3 regions of the Noviherbaspirillum saxi genome follow, and region 3 is predicted to be linked to each of the others. Evidence: riboswitches for the same ligand, from Rfam matches in the RefSeq annotation. Region 3 holds a riboswitch; each other region holds the start of a gene.

Region 1 (4,640 bases), 510 kb from region 3:
AGCCGTCCGCGTTGCGTTCGGCACGCGTCTTCAATGCGGCGGCATCCGAACCTGCGCCGGATTCGGTCAGGCAGTAGGAGGCCAGTTTCCTGCCGCCGGTCAGCAGCGGGCCCCAATGCGCGCGCACCGCAGGCGCTCCCCAGGTGCATAGCATCCAGGTCGCCATGTTGTGGATCGTGAGATAAGCCGTAGTGGACGGGTCCGCCGCAGCCAGCTCTTCGAACACGATTGTGGCGTCCAGCCGCGACAAGCCCAGTCCACCGGCTTCCTCCGGTGAATAGATGCCGCAAAAGCCGAGTTCGCCCGCCTTGGCGAGTGTGCTTTTCGGGAACAGTGCATGAGCATCCCAATGCGCGGCATGCGGGATCAACTCGCCGGTGGCGAAATCCCGTGCCGTTTGGCGAAACGCCAGTTGCTCTTGCGTGAGATCGAAATCCATTGCAGCTCCCGCATCACTTAAGTGCAATGGTGGTATTGACGCCGACCGACAAGCTGTTGTCATCGAACCAGCGCTGTGTCACGGTCTTGGTTTGGGTATAGAAGGTCACGACCTGCTTGCCGTACGGACCAAGGTCGCCCAGCTTCGACGCACGCGAACCGGTAAATGAGAACAGCGGAACCGGCACCGGGATCGGCACGTTGATACCGATCTGGCCGACGTCGATCTCTTCCTGGAACTTGCGCGCGGCCGCGCCGGACTGCGTGAAGATCGCCGTGCCGTTGCCGTTCGGATTGGCGTTGATCAGGTCGATCGCTTCGTCAAGCGTGGCCGCCGAGGCAAGGCAAAGTACCGGGCCGAAGATCTCCTGATCGTAGATGCTCATGCCGGGTTTGACGCCGGAGAAGATCGTCGGACCGACGAAGTTCCCTTGTTCATAGCCAGGCACATGCGGGCGGCGGCCGTCGAGCTCCAGCGTTGCGCCTTCCGCCACGCCGCGCTCGATCAGGCCGAGCACACGTTCGCGTGCAGCACATGAGATCACCGGCCCCACGTCGGTACCCGGCTCGACTCCGGCATTGATCTTGAGCGTCTTTGCGGTTGACACCAGATCCGCTATCCAGTGCCGGGCGTCTCCGACCAGTACTGCCACGGATACGGCCATGCAGCGCTGTCCAGCGGCGCCGAAGGTCGCACCGACCAGGCTATTGATGGTTTGTTCCTTATTGGCGTCCGGCAGGATGACCGCATGGTTTTTCGCGCCCATCATGCACTGCACGCGCTTGCCGGCCAATGAGGCGCGCTGGTACACATGCGTGCCGACACGGGTGGAACCGACGAACGACACAGCCTTGATATCCGGGTGGTCGCAGATCGCATTGACCACGTCTTCGCCGCCATGCACCACGTTCAGCACGCCGGGCGGAATGCCTGCTTCCAGCGCCAGTTCAGCGAGCCGCATCGTTACCAACGGATCCTGTTCCGAAGGCTTCAGCACGAACGTATTGCCGCATGCGATCGCCATCGGGAACATCCATAGCGGAATCATCGCAGGGAAGTTAAAAGGTGTAATGCCGGCGCATACGCCCAGCGGCTGCAGCAGGGTATAGGTATCGACGCCATTGGCGACATTGTTCGCTAGTTCGCCCATTTGCAGGCCGCCGATGTTGGCGGCATGTTCGACGACTTCCAGCCCGCGGAAAATATCGCCTTCCGCATCGGCGAGCGTCTTGCCTTGCTCTGCCGTCAGAATAGCCGCGAGTTGCTTCATGTTCTCGCGGATGAGTTGCTGATACTTCAGGAAAATACGCGCGCGCGCGCCGATCGGGGTCTTGCGCCAGGTTTGGAAAGCGCGCTTGCCGCTGGCGACCGCCGCCTGGATTTCCTCCGGCGTGGCGAACGGCACGCGGGCCAGGACTTCCTGGGTGGCGGGATTGACGACATCGCGCCATTCCCTGGCCGATGACTCGACAAGTTCGCCGTTGATCAGTAGCTTGACTGTGGGGACAAAGGGAAAGGCGGCCGCATGGGCCTGTGCTGGATTGGTCATGGTCTGTTTCCTCGAATCAGGGCTGTGCTGCAATCGCTACAGCCAGATGATGTAAAGGGAACCGGCACACCAGCCTTCCTTGCGCTCGTGCACCGGCCCCGCGAACTGAGCGCTGCAAGAAAGGACATTGCGCGCCCCGGTAACGCACCCTCCGTGCACGACCGAGACCCAAGGAATGAAGGTGGAAGCAAAATCGAATAAGGCCCTCTCGCTGCGCACTGCATGGCACAGGCGATACGTGACCTTCATCGAATCGCTGCCCTCCGCAACCATTCCTGATAGATCATCAGGCCGGTATCCGGGCTTGCAAGACTTGCCGCATCGCCTTCCCGGTCCATCGACCAGTGGCGTGAAAGACGCGACCACACTTGCTTACCGTTGCGGGGGCAGCAGCGGCATGGTGTCACATACATAGACACGCACCGCTTTCCCGTTTAACTGCACGCCGGAATCGGCGGTGCAGCACCTGATGATTAACGATAACATCAATTTACGTTAACGTAAACGTAAATACAAAATACGCATGTTTTGCCGAATGAGGGCGCAATGCTAGTGCAGTTTCATCCTCAAGAAAAAAGCCCGGGCCTTGAGGGCCCGGGCTTTCCGGTAAATCGAGGTATTACGTTGGCGCGTCAGTTGAAGGTCTTGCCTTCGGCCGCCAGTTTTGCCAGCAGCGGTGCTGGTTTCCAGGCTTGGCCATGACGGCCTTTCGCATACTTTTCCATTGCCATCACAACGTTCTGCAGGCCAACGGTATCGGCGTAGAACATCGGGCCGCCGCGGAACAGCGGGAAACCGTAGCCGGTCAGGTATACCATGTCGACGTCGGATGCGCGCTGGGCGATGCCTTCCTCGAGGATGTAAGCAGCTTCATTGACGAGTGCATACACCAGGCGTTCGACGATTTCCTGGTCGCTGATCTTGCGGCGCTCGATGCCGAGATCGGCCGAGTGCTTGACGATCATGTCGTTTACGACTTGCGCCGGATAGGGTTTGCGGTCGCCCGGCTTGTAGTCGTACCAGCCTGCTCCGGTCTTTTGACCGTAACGGCCCATTTCGCACAGCAGGTCCGCAGTCTTGGAATAAGTGACTTCCGGCTTTTCGACGTAACGGCGTTTGCGAATTGCCCAGCCGATGTCGTTGCCTGCGAGGTCGCCCATACGGAACGGACCCATTGCGAAGCCGAATTTTTCAATCGCCTTGTCCACCTGCTCGGGCGATGCGCCCTCTTCCAGCAGGAAGCCGGCCTGACGGCTGTATTGCTCGATCATGCGGTTGCCGATGAAACCATCGCAGACGCCGGAAACAACGCCGGTCTTCTTGATCTTCTTCGACAGCTGCAGGGATGTAGCGAGAACATCCTTGCCTGTTTTTTCGCCGCGCACGATTTCCAGCAGCTTCATCACATTGGCCGGGCTGAAGAAGTGCAGGCCAATCACATCCTGTGGACGCTTGGTGAAGCTGGCGATCTTATTGACGTCTAGTGTCGAGGTGTTCGATGCGAGGATTGCGCCCGGCTTCATCACTTCGTCCAGCTTCTTGAATACCTGTTCCTTGACGCCGATCTCTTCGAATACCGCTTCGACCACGATATCGGCCTGGCCAATATCTTCATAGGACAGCGTGCCGGTGATCAGGCCGACGCGCTGGTCGAATTTTTCCTGGGTCAGCTTGCCCTTCTTGAGCGTGTTTTCATAATTCTTGCGAATCGTCGCCAAGCCCTTTTCCAGCGCTTCCGGTTTCATTTCGAGAATCTTGACCGGGATGCCGGCATTCGCGAAGTTCATTGCAATACCGCCGCCCATGGTGCCGGCGCCTACGACCGCAGCCGACTTGATGGGGCGTGTCGCCGTGTCTTCCGGTACATCAGCCACCTTGCTGGCCGCGCGCTCGCCAAAGAAGGAATGGCGCAAGGCCTTGGATTCAGTTGTCTGAACCAATTCCGTGAACAGTTCGCGTTCATACTTCATGCCGTCATCGAATTTCTTGGTGACGGAGGCGGCGACGGCTTCCACGCACTTCAACGGCGCCGGGAACGGACCAGCCATTGCGCGCACGGTGTTGCGGGAGAACTGGAGGAAACCTTCGTAATTCGGATAGTCGACCTTAATGTCGCGCACCTTCGGCAGCGGACGCACATCGGCAACCTTGTCGGCGAAGGCCATTGCGCCTTCCATCAGGTCGCCCTGGACCAGCTCATTGAACAGGCCTGTCTTCGCAAGTTTGTCCGATGGCACGGGATTGCCAGAGACGATCATGTTCAAGGCCATTTCAAGACCGAGTACACGCGGCAGGCGCTGTGTTCCACCAGCACCGGGCAGGATGCCGAGTTTGACTTCCGGCAGTGCGATTTGGGCAGCCGGCGATACCACGCGATAGTTGCAGCCCAAAGCGAGTTCAAGACCGCCACCCATGCAAACGCTATGAATCGCGGCAACTACCGGCTTGGTGGAGCTTTCAACGACGTTGATGACTGTGTGCAGAGTCGGTTCCGCCAAGGCTTTCGGCGAATTGAATTCCTTGATGTCGGCGCCGCCCGAAAATGCCTTGCCCGCGCCGGTGATGACAATCGCCTTGACCGCATCGTCGTTCAGGGCTTGCTTCATGCCGTCGACGATGGCGCTACGGGTCGTATGGCCGAGGCCGTTTACC
Region 2 (4,640 bases), on a different contig from region 3:
CCGAAGGGCATGAACTTTTCCTGCAGCTTGGTCAGATAGTGGCCGACTTCGTGAGCCAGCAAGTCGTCGTCGGCCGCTTCGTAGTCGATGCCACGTACTGCCAGCACGTCCGCCATCGAGGCTTCCAATTCTGCCTTCAGGTTGAGAGCGATGACCTGTTCGCGGATGGTGCGAGCGGCCTGGGCTTTCAGCGATTCGCTGGAGGCAGCCTGAAAGCTCTCGACAAGCTGGCGCAAGGCCAGCAACTGGTCGTAGAGGGGCGTCGCGGCTAGCGGTGGCGTGAGGTGATCGACGATGACGGCCAAGCCGCGACGCTTTGCCTGGGTTCCTTCGCCGACACCATCGACGATATAGGGGTAGATACCGGGAAGGTCGGCTGCGATCAAGCTTGGATAGTCGTCGGCCGTCAGCCCTACTGCTTTGCCAGGCAGGAATTCGTAGGTGGAGTGGCGACCTACATGCACGATCGCATCGGCCTGGAAGCGGTCACGCAGCCAATGATAGAAGGCGAGATACTGGTGCGGTGGCGTGACGCTGGTATTGGCGTGCAGGAGTTCCTCATCCACTTCCCAGCCACGCGGCGGCTGCGGACCGATGAATACGTTGCCGAACGTGATACCCGGCACAAGCAATTTCCCGCTGTCGACCATTACTTTGCCCGGCGCTGCGCCCCACCCCTTCAGTCCCTCAATACCGTAACCCGTCAGCCGGCGGTTGAGTGGGGCTAGCGTAACGCAACGGTGGCTCGGCTTGTCGGCCAGGCAGGCGAGATAACCGGCTTCCAACGACTGCATGTCGCGGATTGCCTGGTCGCGTTTCGGATGATCGGCGCCGTCCACCAGATGACGCAATTCCTTTAACACCGCATCGACTCGTTTGCGACCGACCGCACGTTCGTTGGCGGCCTCGGCTTCGAGCACTTCAGCCTGCAGCCGTCCGAGCGGTCCGCCCGTCATTTCAGCCTGGACGCGAACCGGCAGCGTCGCAAACCAGCGGGCATAATCGGCTGCTTTGATCGTTTCAACGGAAGAGCTCAACTCACGTAGCGCAGCGCGGTCTTCCGGCAGATTCACACCGTGAGACATGATGCGATCGAGCAGCGCTTCCGGCGACGCGGGCAAATCACCGACCGTATAGCCTGCCGCCTTAAGCGCGTGCAGCATGTCGAACAATGACGCCGGCACATCAAGGTTGTCGGCGCCGATGTTTTGACGTCCCGGCGGGTGGTTGTAATAGATGATGGCAACGCGCTTGTCCCGGTTTGCCTTGCTGCGCAACGTCAGCCATCGATGGACGCGGGCCGCGAGGCGATCAACTTCCACTGCCAATGTGGCGGGCGGTCGCGTTTCAATGCCGGTAACCCGATCCAGCTTGCTACGTCCAAGCGCCGAGACGACAATAGGCTGGCCGATACCCTGCAGCTCAGGCAAGGCAACGCGGTACTGCACGGAGTCGGCCGGCAGTCCATCGGGTGAGAGACGCCACTGGGTCACGTTACGATCAGTTAAGCGGATAGCTTTGAGCACTGGCACATCCAGCTTTTTGAAGGCTTCAGTTACAGTCTCCCGTCCTTCGGCGGCTCCCACCACGAAATCCTGCAACACAATCAACGCTTTCGGCTTAGCTGGAGCAATCAGCTCGGGCAGGCGCTCGAGCGCGTTCCGCGAAGCGCCGCCCCAGCGGGTCAATACCTGCACACAGGGCAGGCCCCGTTGTTCGATGCGCTGGCAGATAGCTGTGGGAGCGCTGCCGTCCATGTTGGCGAGGTCGAGGACAACGACGGTTGGCATCGCCTTCAGGCCAAGGGCTTCACCGCCGCCCCAGGCTGCCGCATCGCTTAATTCCTTGTCGCCGACACGCAATCGCAGCGTCGGTTCCGGTTTCACTGCTGCCAAGGTGTGGCGCGGGTCAAGTAGATGCGCGAAGAGCGCCGCCGTATTTTCAGTGCCGCCGGCCTGCCATATTTGGCGCGCGGCTAGCCAGTGACGGGCCGTCGGGTAAGCTGTGGCGGCAGCCAGTGCTGCTGCGGGCGGGTGTTCAAGCGCAAGCTCGCGTAAGGTTTCTGGAGGGAAGTTATTCAGGCTGCCTGATTTATTCGCAGAAAGATTACGGCTCATCAGGCTTAAACCGGAGTCGCCGTTCATCGCCAGGACAGCCGCTTGCGGTCGGGCATACCGCGCCACGGCATCCTTCAGGCGCCGCGAGGGATCCCCGAAGACAGAGACCGCTAATACGATGTCGGCCTGCGCAAGCCACTGGCTGAGTTGCCTGTCGCTCGCCGCCATGAGTTGAGCCGGCGTACGCAACAGAATGCGGTCGTTCGGGTGGCTTGCGAGATGGCGGTGCGCTGCCTCGATCGCAGTCGGAGCAGCGCGTTCAGTGACGATGCCAAATAGGGTTGCCGCGTTTAGCTGCCCAGAGATCGCGCAGAAGAGGATGCAAACCAGATAGGATGCGAGTTTACTGACCATCAATATGGATTTTCACTATAGTCCAGCGCTGATCAGTGGTAGAAAAATCAGCGAAGAGAACTCTTGGGGAAGCTCACCATCCGTTGCAGAAGCTTTTTTGTCGAGCGTGCAAAAGATTATCGAGCGACACTAGGTTCCCTTTGATTGGCATATGCAATGCACCAGATCCAGGCGAAACTGTTCTATGAGAGGTTGCGGCACGCAGCCATCAACAGAACCTTTCCCATCACCCCGGGGAATGGTGCTACTTATGCTTTAGGCCGGTCTCCTGGCTTGCCATCTTCTTTCTCCGTTCCTTCCCATGCACTAGCACAGTGGAGCAATGCGGAGTCATCCGGCCTACAGTAGCGGGGGCTGCGCCGGAATGTCTGAATATCAGAGTCACCGGCTTCCCGTTTCACCCTCTCAATGAACATGAGAAAGGCACCTAAAGTGGCCCGGAGTATAACACCAGTTGAATGGATCGCCGCCTTAAAACATGCAAATCCCGCCGGTGTTAAGATCAGCGTCATTCCCCAAAACCGGCCAAAGCCATCGCGAAGGAGACAGCAATGCACACCAATGAATCAGGTACCTCCCTGCAACTTCGTTCGCTCGTCAAAAAAAGCGGTGAGCTGGAGTTGTCTCTGGTTGAAGTGCCTGTGCAGGTACCCAAGGACAATGAGGTGCTGGTTCGCATCGACGCCTCCCCTATCAACCCCTCCGACATTGGCCTGCTGTTCGGCGCAGCCGACATGAGCGCGGCGACGGCCATCGAAACGGCCAACGGCCCTGTCGTCACAGCCCGTGTTCCAGAACGCGGATTGAAAGCCATGGCCGCGCGGCTCGACATGTCCATGCCGGTGGGTAACGAGGGCGCCGGACTCGTGGTTGGATCGGGCGCATCCGCCGCTGCCCGGCAGCTGCTGGGCAAGACCGTCGCTGTGCTCGGTGGCGCCATGTACTCTCAGTACCGCTGCGTCCCGGTAGAGCAATGCCTGCTGCTGCCGGATGGCGCAACCGCCGTGGAGGGGGCATCCTCGTTCGTCAATCCATTGACTGCACTCGGCATGGTGGAAACCATGCGTGCGGAAGGACACAAGGCACTGGTGCACACGGCCGCTGCATCCAATCTTGGCCAGATGCTGAACCGCATTTGCCTGCAGGACGGTATCGACCTGGTCAACATTGTGCGGTCGCAGGAGCAGGAAAACCTGCTCAGGAAAATCGGCGCGAAGTACATTTGCAATTCCGATGCCGATAACTTCATGCCGTCGCTGACCGATGCGCTTGCGGCAACCGGTGCGACGATCGCGTTCGACGCCATCGGTGGCGGCAAGCTGGCCGGACAGATCCTCAGCGGAATGGAAGTTGCGGCAAACAGAAACGCCAAGGAATACAGCCGCTACGGCTCAACCACGTTCAAGCAGGTCTATATCTACGGCTCGCTGGACATGCGCCCGACGGAATTTATCCGCGACTTCGGCATGACCTGGGGCATGGGAGGTTGGCTGCTGTTTCCGTTCCTGCAGAAGGCCGGTCCGGCGACCGTTGAACGACTGAAGCAACGCGTGGCCGCCGAATTGAAAACGACCTTCGCCAGCCATTACACGAAGGAAGTTTCGCTTGCCGAAGCCTTGCAGCCGGATGCGATTGCAGCATATGGCAAGAGAAGCACCGGCGAGAAATACCTGATCGTCCCCTCGAAGGGACTGGTCGGGCAGTGAGCGATATTGCTGACGTTCTGATATTCGTTCTGTAGGCGCCGGCAGGGAGACCTCGTGGCCGGTGTTCGATAACCATAGTCGTATGCATGCCCGCTGTGGGGCCGCCCACAGCCGGAGAATCGAGTTCGACGATCTCATGCTTTCCGTTCGCTGGCAGCCGGCAGCCATTCCCTCCTTTTCGCGAATCAGCAAAAGCGCTTCTCCATGCGCTTGTTAAAACACGTTTTGAGCCTCGCCAAGTGAGTTGAAAGGCGTCGCATCAGGCACAGATGCCGATCTGTCGTTAAACCATCGTTAGACGCATTAAAGAAACACTACAAAGCCAGAATGTATGACGCCAATGCGAAGTTGTACGATGACTGTTATGATCTTCCCTTTTGATGCCGCGTCGGCCGCTATAACCGGCGCGCAGCTTGTTCTGATTTTTCAATCTTCCTGTCCATGTCAACTGTATCAGCCGTGA
Region 3 (4,640 bases):
GTACACGCCGACAACAAGCGTAAGCGCTTGAGGACTAGCCGCAAACAGAATTTCTCGTGCCGGCCAAACCGGAACTTGCCTTACTGACAATCAAGGATAGAGAGTGTCCCGTAACCAATATCATGCATCACAGCAGCGGCATGGCGCGCCACTTCAGCAACAGAACCGTAGTGTGGACATTGGCTAAGCAGGCGCAAGCTTCCCGCATGGCAAACGACGATCGCTGTCTGCACTGATTGCGCACGCAAGCTTTCATGAAAGTCGCGGACGCGCGTCGCCACTTCAAGCACGGTTTCGCCGCCGCCGGGACGGTAATGGACGACATCGGCAGCCCAAGCGTCGACTTCGGCTTGAGAAATGTTTTGCCAGGGGCGCATTTCCCAGGCGCCGAAATCCATCTCTGCGAGACGCGGGTCGACGATCGCATTAGCACTGCCATTTGCGTCGGCGATGGCGACCGCCAATGCGCGACAGCGTTGCAGCGGACTGCAATAGACCGGTAGGCCATGCGGCAGTGCGGGTAATAGCGACGCCAGCACGCGTGCATGTTCAGGCTCCGATACACGGAGATCGGTGCTGCCATAACAGACGCCAGGCTCAACCTCGGGCTTGCCATGACGGATCAGATACAAACGCATTTCAGTGTGCGGCTGCCAGGACGGCAAGGTAGCAGACGACTTCAGCGACCTGCTGGACTGCGCCAAGACAATCACCGGTGTAGCCGCCGAGACGGCGAACGAATTTGCGCGCAAGCCAAAGAGTGACAAGGACTACCGCCGCAAGGGCAGCAAGCAAGGCTTGCAGGTTCAGCCAGCCTAGTGTCAGCAAGACCGCCACCGGTACGGCCGTCGACAGGACCGCAACAAGAAACTCCCCGTGTGTCATGCCTTGCGCCAGAGGCTTTGCCTTGCCCTCGCCTTTGACATAGGCGAGCTTCCATATCAAGGCACTGGCTGCCAGGCGCGACAGTGGATGCCCCAGCAACAGTGCAGCGATAGCCGCCTGTGGAGGCAATTGCGCGAGCGTTGCAGATTTCAGGCCCAGTATCAGCACGATACCGATCGCACCGTAAGCGCCGATGCGCGAATCGGTCATGATCTCCAGCACCCGTTCGCGCGTCATGCCGCCGCCCATCCCGTCGCAGGTATCGGCGAAACCGTCCTCATGAAACGCGCCGGTCAGGTAAATGCCCGCAATCGTCGACAACATGACCGCGACGAGGGGCGGCAGCCACAGGCTCGCCAGTGCATAGACGCTGGCAGTGACCGCACCGACCACGATGCCCACTGCAGGGAAATACCGGCTTGCATGATGCAGCCATTCCGGCTCGAATCCGACCCAGCGCGGAATCGGCAGGCGCGTGAAGAATTGCAGCGCGGTGAAAAACAGCCTGAGCTGATGCATGGCGCCTAGCGCTCCTTGCCGCTGACCTGCGCAGATTCGAAGGTCGCCATGCGATTGAGAAAATTGACCGCTGCATGCACCAGCGGCAACGCCAGCGCGCAGCCGCTGCCCTCGCCCAGACGCAATCCCAGCTGCAGCAAGGGACGCGCGCCAAGATGCGCGAGCATCAGCCGGTGTCCGCGTTCATCGGAACAATGCGAGAACACACAGTAGTCGAGTATCGCCGGCTGCAGTTTCGCCGCCACCAGCAAGGCGCTGGTGACAATGAATCCGTCAATCATCAACACCATGTGCTTCTCGGCAGCGGCCAGCATGGCGCCTACCATCATGGCGATCTCATACCCGCCGAAGGTGGTCAGCACATCGATTGCTTCGCTGGCATGCTCATGCAGCGCAACCGCACGTTCGAGGACTTGCAATTTATGTGCAACGCCATCGGCCGAGAGGCCGGCGCCCGCACCCACGCATTGGCTGAGCGGCGCGCCGGTCATCTTGTGCATCAATGCTGCGGCAGCGGTCGTATTGCCGATTCCCATTTCGCCGAAACCGATCACGTTGCCGTCCAGCCGTCCGACCAACGCAGCGCCGCGCTCGATCGCAAGCATGCATTCATCATGACTCATCGCGGGCTGCTGCGCGAAGTTGCGCGTCCCGCGGCCTATCTTTCGATCCAGCAGCCCGTCACGTATACCGAAATCGTGGTTGACGCCGGCATCGACCACATGCAAGGCGCAGCCATTCTGACGCGCGAACACATTGATCGCGGCGCCGTCGGCAAGAAAATTCTCCACCATCTGCCAGGTGACGCTTTGCGGATACGGAGACACGTTTTCGGCAGTGATGCCATGGTCGCCGGCGAATACGATGACGGCGGGCGCCACGATACGCGGATGTACCGTACGCTGAATCAATCCGATCCGGTGCGCCAGCGATTCGAGTTCGCCAAGACTGCCCGGCGGCTTGGTCTTGTTGTTGATGGCGGCTTCAAGCAGCGTGGATAGCGCAGCATTGACCGTCGGTTCGACAGATGGAATAGGCATGTGATTTATATAGGAAGGTCGGGACAGCAGAAAACCCCGTCTGCATGCACTGCGCCGGCGAACTGAACAACTGTCCGCCAACCATTCCGGCCGGTATCCGGGCTGGCAAGATGAACCGGTCGACCTTCCCATGCAGACTGCACAGTGGTACGAGGGACCGTCTGTCAGGCAGTCGCCTTGCGGCTTCCGTCATAACGCTTGCTTACCGTTGCGGGGGCAGCACACGTTGTACTCCAGGGAGCAGCGTGTTTCCCGTTTAACTGCAGTCGCGACTGCGGCTGCGGGCACCAGAATGCAGGCAGTGTAAGGTGCGCGCCGAACGGAGTCAATTCGGCAAGCCGGGCGGGCCATATCGATGAATAGACAGTAGACTAGGCATTTGCCCTGCCCTTCACGCGTCATTTATGAAAAACAAAGCCGAATACTACAACCAGCAATACAACGCCCGTGCCTCCATTCCCGACCACCCTTATATTTTCACACGCTGGCTGAAAGACTCGATGCAGGTGCGCCGCTCGCATGCTGCACTGTTCGATCTGGCCTTTGGCGAATCCAGCGGCGAACGTCTGGACTTTTTTCCGGCGAGCCGCAGCGATGCGCCGCTGCTGGTATTCATTCATGGCGGCTGGTGGCGCTCGCTCGACAAATCCGATTTTTCTTTCATGGCGCCGGCCTTTACCCGCGCCGGCTTCAATGTCGCGCTGACCAACTATACCTTGGCGCCGCATGCGTCGATCGCCGAGATCGTGTGTCAGCAACTGCGCGCGGTGGCATGGCTATACCGCAACGCCGACAAATACGATTTCGATCCGCGCCGCATCGTGGTGGCGGGTCATTCGGCCGGCGCGCACCTGGCTGCAATGATGATGGCCGCGCACTGGACTGTCTATGGCAGCGACCTGCCGGCCGACCTGATCAAGGGCGGCGTGCTGATGTCGGGACTGTACGACCTGGAACCGGTGCGGCATGCGGAGTTTGTCAATGTCGACCTCAAGTTGACCGAACAGGACGTTGCCCCGTTGTCGCCGGTCCTGATGCCTCAGCCGCATCCTGCGCCCTTCATTACCGCCTATGGCGCGCTGGAATCGGACGAGTTCAGGCGCCAGACGGAACTGCTTGAAAACGCCTGGAAGCCTGCGCACCGCGCCGCCGTTCCCCTCCCTGGACTGAATCACCTGACGATCTGCGATGCGTTTGCAACGCCGGGTCATCCTTTGTGCCAAGCGACCATTGATCTTTTAACAAGCATATAGCGTGGATTCTGTCTTGACGGAACCTCATCGCAACAGTTTACGGCCGCGCATTTGTGCGCGCTGCAAGTTCGTGTTGCGCAGAAGAAATTCGTGACTGATAATCGTATTGAAGAATAGCTGGGTATCGCACGCCTGCAGGTATCGCAGGCGCATCTCCGCTGAAGCGTCTTTTACAGGGTGTGCGGCTAAGGCGTGGTGAGTTGCGCAAGTCCGTGCACTGCAACCAGCTTTTGACCGACACCGATAACAGGCTGACTACGAACAAAGGGAAGTACCGACATGAGCGACGCTGCAGATGATCTTGAAGCACTGTTTGACGAAGTAGCCGCGCAACGCGTGGAAACCGTGGAAACAGTGGTCCCGGCGGAATCCGCGCCGGAAGTGATGGAAGATGATGGCGAAGAACCCGTCGCCGAGGTGGTCGACAATGCATCCGAGGCCCCTGAAGACCAGTCGGACAAGGGTATGTATGAGCGCCTCGGCGGCATCGTGCGCATGCTGCACGACTCGCTGCGCGAACTGGGCTACGACCGTTCGCTGTCGGATGTCGCCAGCCAGATCACCGACGCCCAAGGACGGCTGGAGCATGTCGCCGCGCTGACCGAACAGGCGGCCAACAAGGTGCTCAACACGGTCGACACCTGCCTTCCCGAACAGGAAGCCTTGTCCAAGAAGGCCAAGGACATGGAAACCCGCTGGGCCATGCTGTTCGACGGCAAGCTCAGCATCGACGAATTCAAGGCGCTGGCCGGCGATTCGCGCCAGTTTGCCACTGTCGTGATGGATGCCACCGAAACCGAGAAGGCACGCCTGCTCGATATCATGATGGCGCAGGATTTCCAGGACATCACCGGCCAGCTGATCAAGAAAATCGTCCACATCACCAGCACTGCGGAAAAAGAACTGGCGCAGCTGCTGCGCGACAATGCACCGCCGGAAGTGA

The links. Region 3 has a riboswitch for cobalamin ahead of cobT (nicotinate-nucleotide--dimethylbenzimidazole phosphoribosyltransferase). Riboswitches for the same ligand answer to the same signal wherever they lie in the genome.
Region 1: another riboswitch for cobalamin. It lies ahead of D3871_RS08185 (CoA-acylating methylmalonate-semialdehyde dehydrogenase); the one in region 3 lies ahead of cobT (nicotinate-nucleotide--dimethylbenzimidazole phosphoribosyltransferase).
Region 2: another riboswitch for cobalamin. It lies ahead of D3871_RS29210 (cobaltochelatase subunit CobN); the one in region 3 lies ahead of cobT (nicotinate-nucleotide--dimethylbenzimidazole phosphoribosyltransferase).

The regions. Positions count from the first base shown of each region.
Region 1 covers NZ_QYUO01000001.1:1,735,290-1,739,929, reverse strand. The annotation lists gene D3871_RS08190 (acyl-CoA dehydrogenase family protein) at 1-439, opposite strand, end outside; gene D3871_RS08185 (CoA-acylating methylmalonate-semialdehyde dehydrogenase) at 453-1,988, opposite strand; cobalamin riboswitch at 2,261-2,473, opposite strand; gene D3871_RS08175 (3-hydroxyacyl-CoA dehydrogenase NAD-binding domain-containing protein) at 2,621-4,640, opposite strand, start outside.
Region 2 covers NZ_QYUO01000003.1:1,354,332-1,358,971, forward strand. The annotation lists gene D3871_RS29210 (cobaltochelatase subunit CobN) at 1-2,471, opposite strand, end outside; cobalamin riboswitch at 2,713-2,917, opposite strand; gene D3871_RS29215 (zinc-binding dehydrogenase) at 3,023-4,177, shown strand.
Region 3 covers NZ_QYUO01000001.1:1,223,406-1,228,045, reverse strand. The annotation lists gene D3871_RS05875 (histidine phosphatase family protein) at 81-638, opposite strand; gene D3871_RS05870 (adenosylcobinamide-GDP ribazoletransferase) at 640-1,404, opposite strand; gene cobT (nicotinate-nucleotide--dimethylbenzimidazole phosphoribosyltransferase) at 1,410-2,444, opposite strand; cobalamin riboswitch at 2,516-2,751, opposite strand; gene D3871_RS05860 (alpha/beta hydrolase) at 2,849-3,697, shown strand; gene D3871_RS05855 (protein phosphatase CheZ) at 3,977-4,640, shown strand, end outside.